Regions from separate parts of the Rhizobium leguminosarum genome, predicted to be linked through region 4. Evidence: predicted binding sites of a transcription regulator. Region 4 holds the regulator's gene; each other region holds the start of a gene.

Region 1 (2,201 bases), 180 kb from region 4:
GCCTTCGAGATGGTGTTCGAGAGGCGGCAGCAGCGCAAGGAGAAGGCAACCGAGGCGGCGATCACCAAGGATCATATCGAGAATATCGCCGTCTTTCCCCTCGCCTTGCCGCTGATTGCCGGCCCGGGTGCGATTTCGGCGACAATCCTGCTGGCCGGCACGCTCGCCACCTCGATCGGAAAAGCCCAGCTGATCGGCGTTATTGCCGCCAATCTGCTGCTGACCTTCCTGATGCTGCTCATCGCCGAAAGGCTGGACCGTTTTCTCGGCGTCACCGGCCGGGCGATCCTGACACGGCTTCTCGGCGTCATCCTCGCCGCCCTTGCCGCACAATTCGTCGTCGACGGCGCGAAGTCGGCGTTCAATCTGATCAGCGCGACGCCGCATTGAAAAGGGCTGCCTACCCGGGTTTAAATCATCTGCCGAGAAATCAAAGAAAAAAGAGCATGATGCCATCCAAGGCATCATGCTCTCTCATGTCTTTCACAAAACCAGGGAAGGCGGTCAATCAGAACGGGATATCGTCGTCGAGATCCCGCGAGAAGTTGCCGCCGCTGCCACCGCCGCGGCTCGGCGATGAAGCGGGAGCCGGGGCGCCGTAATCGTCGCCATAATCGTTGCCGCCGGCGGCACTGCCACGGCCGCCGCTCGCGCCGCCGCCTTCACCGCGGCCGTCGAGCATCGTCAGTGTCGAACCGAAACCCTGCAGCACCACTTCCGTGCTGTAGCGATCCTGGCCCTGCTGGTCCTGCCATTTGCGGGTCTGCAGCTGGCCTTCAATATAGAGCTTGGCGCCCTTCTTCACATATTGCTCGACGACCTTGCAAAGGCCCTCGTTGAAGACGACGACGGTGTGCCATTCGGTCTTCTCACGGCGCTCGCCGGAATTGCGGTCGCGCCAGGTCTCCGAGGTCGCGATACGAAGATTGGCGATCGGCCGGCCATCCTGTGTGCGGCGGATTTCCGGGTCCGCACCGACGTTTCCAATCAGAATTACCTTATTCACGCTACCAGCCATGCTTCTCACCCTGCCTGCCGCCCTGCCCGGCGGCGTTTAATCGATCGGCGCACCTTAAACCATCACGGACCGCCGATGCGCATGGGCGGCATTTAATCCACATGTTTATCCATCAGAACGCCGCATGCATCCATCAGGAATTTTGTTCTTTATTTGTTCTAGTTTATCCGTATGATCCTGTCAACAGAATCGAAAACCTTGAGCCCTTGCGGATATTCAGCCTCGACTCGCCCGTCGGCATCACTAAATAAGGGCTGTCATCCAGAAAACCAAAGCAGAGACGATGAGCGAACTGAAGACGATCTCCATCCGCGGCGCGCGCGAGCATAATCTCAAGAGCATCGATCTCGATCTGCCGCGTAACAAGCTGATCGTCATGACCGGGCTTTCGGGTTCCGGCAAATCCTCGCTTGCCTTCGACACGATCTATGCTGAGGGCCAGCGGCGCTATGTCGAGAGCCTGTCGGCCTATGCCCGGCAGTTCCTCGAAATGATGCAGAAGCCCGACGTCGACCAGATCGACGGGCTGTCGCCGGCGATCTCGATCGAGCAGAAGACCACCTCGCGCAATCCGCGCTCGACGGTCGGCACCGTCACCGAGATCTACGACTATATGCGCCTGCTCTTTGCCCGTGTCGGCGTTCCCTATTCGCCGGCGACCGGCCTGCCGATCGAGAGCCAGACCGTCAGCCAGATGGTCGACCGCATCCTCGATTTCGGCGAGGGCACCCGTCTTTATATTCTTGCGCCGCTCGTGCGCGGGCGCAAAGGTGAATACAAAAAAGAACTGGCCGAGCTGATGAAGAAGGGCTTCCAGCGCGTCAAGGTCGACGGGCAGTTCTACGAGATCGCCGAGGCGCCGGTGCTCGACAAGAAATACAAGCACGACATCGACGTGGTGGTCGACCGCATCGTCGTGCGCTCGGATGTCTCGGCGCGCCTGGCCGACAGTCTCGAAACCTGCCTGAAGCTCGCCGACGGGCTGGCGGTCGCCGAATTCGCCGACAAGCCGCTGCCGCCGGAAGAGACGTCGGCCGGCGGCTCGGCCAACAAGTCGCTGAACGAGACGCATGAACGCGTGCTGTTTTCGGAGAAGTTTGCCTGCCCGGTCTCGGGCTTCACCATTCCGGAGATCGAACCCAGGCTCTTCTCCTTCAACAATCCCTTCGGCGCCTGCCCGACC
Region 2 (2,201 bases), 1.5 Mb from region 4:
GGTTAGAGGCTCGTCGCCTCTGCGGAAACGCAGGCGAGCCTCGTCCGAGCAAAGCGGATGCCTCAGCAGCCCGCGCCCTCATTTTCCACTTCGATATAACCGACGCCGATGATCGTGCCATCCGATGCGCGGATGAAGGAGGGGAGATAGTGGGGCTCTACCGGCGTGCAGGCGACGGCCCCGGTATATTCGTTGAGGGCGATCTGATCCTTCGGCAAAGCGGAATAATTCGTGCCGGTTTCGAGCGATGCATGGGCGGAGCCAGCAAGGACACCGCAACCCACTATCAAGGTCGTTGCCCAGAGGCGAGGAAGCAACTGCATGAGAGTCTCCAGCGTTTAGGTCCGGCATTTCAACACGCAGGGGAGCATTTTGGTTCCCTCGTCCAACAGAAAGACATGAGCGCGCGGCTGTTCTAAAACCGCTGCACAGCTTTGCGCGACATGCATTAGCGTCGCAGCAGGCGACCACGCACATAGCCTCGGCCGACGACGCCCTCGGCGATCTCGATCGCCCGCTCGACGTCGGCCCGCCGGCGCACGAAGCCTTCGAGGATGACATAGGAGCCCGATATGCTGACGGTGATTTCGCCGGCTTCGATGTCGGCGGCCGCATGAAGGGCGCTCTCCACCGAGGCGCGCGTCGCGGCATCGCTGTGGCCCTGCCGGCCGGGCTCGTCATGCCCCGTGAATGCTGGAAAGCCGAGCACCGTGAACGTTTCCTGATGTTGGTTGATGTCTGTTAACGCGACAGCGACGCAGTTCGTTGCGCCCCCCGGAAAAGAAGAGCCTGCTCGACAGCGATACCTGCGCGGTGGCATGGGCTACCCTTGGCGAAAGGCGCCGCGGTTTCCATATCTGGCGGCAGTCGAAAGAGGGATGATGACGATGAAAGCGCTTCTGCCCGCCTTGTTTGGCGGGGCATTGCTTGCCGGCTGCTCCGCGGCGGATACGCCGGCGCTGGAACCCATTCCCGGCAGCATTACCTATGGCGGCCAGCCGCGAACGAAGCTTAGCAAATCGCCGGTCGGCAGCGTCGTCTACAACCAATTCTATAACGGGACGGGCCAGCGCGTGGAGGAAACCTATATTCTTCAGCCGGACCGCAGCCTGAAGCTGGTGCGGCGCGAGATCGGTCCGGATTTCCCCGACTGAGATGTTGTTCGCGCGCCAGATCGCTTGACAGGGACGGCAATCGCGAACATTCAAGGAACATCTAATCTTTCCCCAGTGATTCTGCGGGAGCCCGACCGGACGGCTGGATGTATCTCGAAAAGCTCAATCCGCAGCAGCGCATGGCCGTCGAGCACGGCACGCTCATCGACGGCAGCCATATTGCCGGGCCGCTGCTGGTCATTGCCGGCGCCGGTTCCGGCAAGACGAATACCTTGGCGCATCGCGTCGCCCATCTCATCGTCAAGGGCGCCGATCCCCGCCGCATCCTGCTGATGACCTTCTCGCGCCGGGCAGCCGCCGAGATGGCGCGACGCGTCGAGCGCATCTGCCGCGATGTGCTTGGTGCGAATGCCGGCGTGATGGCGGACGCGCTTTCCTGGTCCGGCACCTTCCACGGCATCGGCGCGCGGCTGTTGCGCGATTATGCGGAGCAGATCGGTCTCGATCCTGGGTTTACCATCCACGACCGCGAAGACAGCGCCGATCTGATGAACCTGATCCGGCACGACCTCGGCTTCTCGAAGACGGAAAGCCGCTTTCCCACCAAAGGCACCTGCCTTGCCATCTATTCCAGGGCGGTGAATTCCGAAACCGCGCTCGACCTGGTGCTGCGCGACGTCTTTCCCTGGTGCGCGACGTGGGAGAAACAGCTGCGCGAACTTTTCGCCAGCTATGTCGAGGCCAAGCAGAGCCAGAACGTGCTCGATTACGACGACCTGCTGCTCTACTGGGCGCAGATGGTCGGCGAAGCGATGATTGCCGAGGATATCGGCAGCCGCTTCGACCATGTGCTGGTCGACGAATATCAGGACACCAATCGGCTGCAGGCCTCGATCCTGCTGGCGCTAAAGCCCCAGGGCCAGGGGCTGACCGTCGTCGGCGACGACGCACAATCGATCTATTCCTTCCGTGCCGCGACAATACGCAATATTCTCGACTTTCCCGCCGCCTTCAGCCCGGCCGCCAATATCGTCACGCTCGACCGCAACTACCGCTCGACGCAGCCGATCCTCGCCGCCGCCAACG
Region 3 (2,201 bases), 1.3 Mb from region 4:
ATCCGGATAGAACGAAAGGTGGATATTCTCCAGGATCTTCTTGTTGCCATAGGCCTTGTTGAGGCCGGACATATGATAGATGAACTGACGTGCCATGCTGCGCTGCTCCGGGCGGGAAACTTCGATTGTGCCGCTATGTAGGCGAAACAGCGCCTGCGGGCAACGCCGAAACCCGGTTTACTCAGGATTTCCGGTCAAAAGCCCGCAGCATCGACGACGCCCTCGTCACAACCGAACGACGTTTTTCCAGCACCCTGGATCAGATCGGCAAGGCCGGCACTTTTCGCCGATGCCGCCCCGGCCGCTTCCGAAAGCCCGATCGTCAGTTCGCTGATCATCCTGACATTGCCGGCCCGCCGGCAGCTCATCTTGACGCGGTCGCCGGCACCCGGCCCGAAGCTCTTGTCGAAAGCCGCCTTGATCGCGTCGGCCTTGACCGGCTTGCCGATATTGGCGGCGAAAAGATCGCGCACCGCCGACGCGTTGAGCGCGCTTACGAGATGCATGCCGACGCCGAAATAGTCGTCGGCGCTCATCTTCGTGCAAGTGCCATGCTTCACCCATTCATGCCGTTCCAGGCCGGATTGCGTGCCGGGCATCGCCTTTGCGAGCGCCGACTTCGTCTCGGCCGCAAGCGTGACCTCCGGCAGCTTGTTCCAGTCGCCATCCTTGTCGGCGGCCTTCTGCTCGGCGCTCACGCCGCAATAATCCTGCCGCATCGGCCAAAGTCCGTGCAACGAAAAGTTCGTCGCGTCCGGGCGCTCGCCGGTCTGGCTCGCGCACTCGGCTTTCTTCTGGTTCGTCTGGCAAAAGGCCGGCTGCCAGCTCGCCGCCAGAATGAAGCGGGTGCGCCCGCCGGCCTCCTGCGCCACGCCGGCGCCGGCAACAACCATCGACACGGCAAACGTCAAGGTACGCAACTGCATGCTGCTCATTTCAACCCCCAAAAAAAGAACAATACAGGAACAAATAAGCATCAAAATCAAAAGACCGCAACCCTGAATCGCAACAAGGCCGCAATTTGTTATCGGATAATCAAATGCCCATGTTGCAATTGCCCGGCGATCTGGTCTGTTGCCGCCGGGAGGACCCACATGTTTTCTGAAACGCAAAGGCTCGCCGTGCCAGGGGCGTCGCTGGCCTATCACCATGCTGAGGCCATCACCGCTCCACGCGGCATCCTGTTGATATCCCATGGCTTGGCCGAACATTCGAAACGATACCGCTCCTTTGCCGAGGCGATGGCGGCGCGCGGCTATCATGTCTATGTCCATGATCACCGAGGCCACGGCGAGACGACGGCGCCCGATGCGCCGATCGGCCGCTTTGCCCGGCGCGGTGGGGTCGAAAGGGTGATCGGCGACGTCATCGCCATGCGCGGCCATGCGGCCTCCCGCCATCCCGGCCTGCCGGTGGTCCTCTTCGGCCATTCGATGGGCGGCCTCATCGCGCTCAATGCTGTCGTCACGGCTCCGGCCGACTTCGATGCCGTCGCCGTATGGAATTCGAATTTCGCCGTCGGCCTTGCCGGCCGCGCCGCCCAGGCGGTCCTCCTTGCCGAGCGCATGCTGAAGGGCTCCGACGTGCCGAGCGGCTTGCTGCCGAAGCTCACCTTCGGCACCTGGGGCAAATCCATTCCCGGTCGCCGCACCGAGTTCGACTGGCTGTCGCGTCTTCCTGATGAAGTCGACAAATATGTCGCCGATCCGCTCTGCGGCCTTGACGCCTCAGTCTCTCTCTGGCTCGATCTCTTCGAGCTGACCTTTCGCGCGCCACAAAAAATCCACCTCGACCGGCTGCCGCGGGACATGCCGATCCATCTCGTCGGCGGCGGAGAAGACCCGGCGACGGAGCGTGGAAAAGCCGTGCACTGGCTGTCAAACCATTTGAAAGCCCAAGGCTTCTCCCGTATCAGCACCGAGATATATCAGGACATGCGGCACGAAACACTGAATGAGATCGGCGCGGAAGCGGCGATCGCAGCCTTCGCGGACTGGTGCGACAGGGCCGTCGCACGATCCTGAGCGATCAATATCCTGAGTGACAGGGACTTCATGATGAACAGCACCTCCGCCCGCCCCGTTTCGTCCGCCTCCGACGTGACGATGGGGCTTGTGCTGATGTTTATCTCGGTGATGTTCTCGCCGCTCATCGACATTTTCGCCAAGCTTGCCATCGTCACAGTCCCGTCCGCCGAAATC
Region 4 (2,201 bases):
TGTCACCCCGTTAGCAGCCAAATGCGCTTCTGTCACGGCAAGATCGGCGACAGCAAAGAGGATTGCCCGGCCGCGCAGGCCGCGATCTGCGCATGAGCCGGCGATGTCGAAATAGGCCTCCAGCCCTTCCGGCGTCATCAGGCTGATTTTCGCATTCGACGCCGCGATATCGACGCCGAAACCGGTTTTCTCGACTGCCGATTGCGCCACCGCAAGGCTGACGAAGGCAGCGAAGGCGGCCGGCTCCGGCGTGCAAAGCGCGATCTCGACTATGCCGGTGACGCCATTGACATGCGCCTCCAGCGCGGCGCGGTCGGCCGGCAGCGGATTGACGCGCTCGACGGTGAAAAGCAGGAGATCAGGCGCGCGCAGGTCGCCGGCAAAAGCCAGCTTGAAGCCGGCAATCGTCTCAGAACCGTCCGGCATCGTCATCGGCCGGGTGAACTGCAGCATCTCGCCGGCGCTCGATCCGTTGCCGACGAAATCCTGATGATCGATGCCGGCATCCTTGCTGCCGAAAGCCAGCCCCGAAAGCCCCTCCGCGCCGCAGCGGAAACGGAAGGCCTGGTTGCGGGCCGTGAAGACATTGCCTTGGCGCGCCGACGCCTCGCTCTCCTTGACGCTCGCAATCCCGAGCGGCTCCAGATAGGTCTTGTCGGCAAAAAAGACGCAGGCATTCTCCGTTCCGAAGGGATGGCGCGCATCGGCGGCAACGGTGAAGCCGAGCTTGCCGAGCCTCTCGCGCGCCAGATCGATGTTGACGACCGGCAGCACGACATGATCCAGCGGGTGCGGTTTGGCGGAATGCGCGTTCATGATCTCCCTCCTGGAAAGATCAAGAGATGTGCAGCGCCACCCTCAATACAAGACTTGTGTCCCAATCCGGCGAATGAAAATAAAAATCTCAACGAGTTGGCACCAAGTTTTACGGAAATTTAGCTACTTGCGGAACACATATGGAACATATAGTGTCTGTTCTGGATTTGTTTCAATCACGAGGTCACAACGTCGATGCTCACGCGCAAACAACAGGAGCTTCTCCTTTTCATTCATGAGCGCATGAAGGAATCCGGCGTTCCGCCATCTTTCGACGAAATGAAGGATGCCCTGGACCTCGCCTCCAAGTCCGGGATTCATCGCTTGATTACAGCGCTTGAGGAGCGAGGCTTCATTCGCCGCCTACCGAATCGCGCCCGCGCGCTCGAGGTCATCAAGCTTCCGGAGGCCTACAGCCCGAGCATTCAGCCCCGGCGCGGCTTTTCGCCGAGCGTCATCGAGGGCAGCCTCGGCAAGCCGCAGCCGGTCGCCACTCCTGCTCCCGCAAAACCCGTCGCCGACAACGGCAACTCGGTCTCCGTGCCGGTCATGGGCCGAATCGCTGCCGGTGTGCCGATCTCGGCGATCCAGAACAATACCCACGACATCGTCGTTCCGGCCGACATGCTCGGCTCCGGTGAACATTATGCGCTCGAGGTCAAGGGCGATTCGATGATCGACGCCGGCATCTTCGACGGCGACACCGTGATCATCCGCAACGGCAGTACCGCAAGTCCGGGCGACATCGTCGTTGCTCTCGTCGACGACGAAGAAGCGACACTCAAGCGCTTCCGCCGCAAGGGCGCCTCGATCGCGCTGGAAGCGGCCAACCCGGCTTACGAGACCCGGATTTTCGGGCCGGACCGTGTCAAGGTTCAGGGTAAACTCGTCGGTCTCATTCGCCGCTATCACTGACATTGGCCAGGCCGGATTCGGTAAAACTGTTGCTGCGCCAGTCATAGGCACGATGGCGCATCCATGGCCGCGACAATGCATCGAATGCGGTTGCGACCTCCAGGCCGGTGTCCGTGAAGCGCAACTCGATGGAACCGGTCCTGCGCAGCGTCTCACCGGTGAAGAGCGTCGCACCTGAGCGGCAATTGTTGAAGCGAAGGCGGACCGACGTCACGACGATATCGGCAGCGTCGCATGCCGGGCCGAGATAGGCAGCGTTGTCGATGACGGTTACCACCTGACCATTGCCGAGCCTTGATATGCACCAGGCCTTCTTGACGCAGGAAAAGCGGTTTGCGTCACCGCCCGCTGCGGCCGTCCGCATCGCGGTCCTTGCTTCGTTCTGCTGATCGCGGGAAAGCCTGACGCGGCGGTCTTCTCCCTCAGGCGGGATAGCAGGACCATCCAGCATCTTCGGCGGATCATGCCTC

Evidence for each region. Region 4 encodes LexA, which represses DNA repair genes until DNA is damaged. Its sites were predicted from a motif close to TGTTCNNNNTGTGTTCNG; they were not measured.
Region 1: uvrA (excinuclease ABC subunit UvrA) is a predicted target of LexA. The motif match lies at 1,162-1,179, and genes of this name have one in related genera.
Region 2: BA011_RS23015 (ATP-dependent helicase) is a predicted target of LexA. The motif match lies at 1,197-1,214, and genes of this name have one in related genera.
Region 3: BA011_RS12500 (ribonuclease T2 family protein) is a predicted target of LexA. The motif match lies at 951-968, and genes of this name have one in related genera.

What each region holds. Positions count from the first base shown of each region.
Region 1 is NZ_CP016286.1:1,423,232-1,425,432, reverse strand. Features, by position in the region: gene BA011_RS07210 (MarC family protein) at 1-390, shown strand, start outside; gene BA011_RS07205 (single-stranded DNA-binding protein) at 509-1,018, opposite strand; gene uvrA (excinuclease ABC subunit UvrA) at 1,302-2,201, shown strand, end outside.
Region 2 is NZ_CP016286.1:4,736,974-4,739,174, reverse strand. Features, by position in the region: gene BA011_RS23030 (hypothetical protein) at 63-323, opposite strand; gene BA011_RS23025 (BON domain-containing protein) at 449-709, opposite strand; gene BA011_RS23020 (hypothetical protein) at 888-1,154, shown strand; gene BA011_RS23015 (ATP-dependent helicase) at 1,262-2,201, shown strand, end outside.
Region 3 is NZ_CP016286.1:2,498,383-2,500,583, forward strand. Features, by position in the region: gene ettA (energy-dependent translational throttle protein EttA) at 1-96, opposite strand, end outside; gene BA011_RS12500 (ribonuclease T2 family protein) at 195-935, opposite strand; gene BA011_RS12505 (alpha/beta fold hydrolase) at 1,095-2,024, shown strand; gene BA011_RS12510 (DMT family transporter) at 2,058-2,201, shown strand, end outside.
Region 4 is NZ_CP016286.1:1,246,370-1,248,570, reverse strand. Features, by position in the region: gene BA011_RS06380 (VOC family protein) at 1-816, opposite strand, end outside; gene lexA (transcriptional repressor LexA) at 1,012-1,731, shown strand; gene BA011_RS06370 (ComEC/Rec2 family competence protein) at 1,712-2,201, opposite strand, start outside.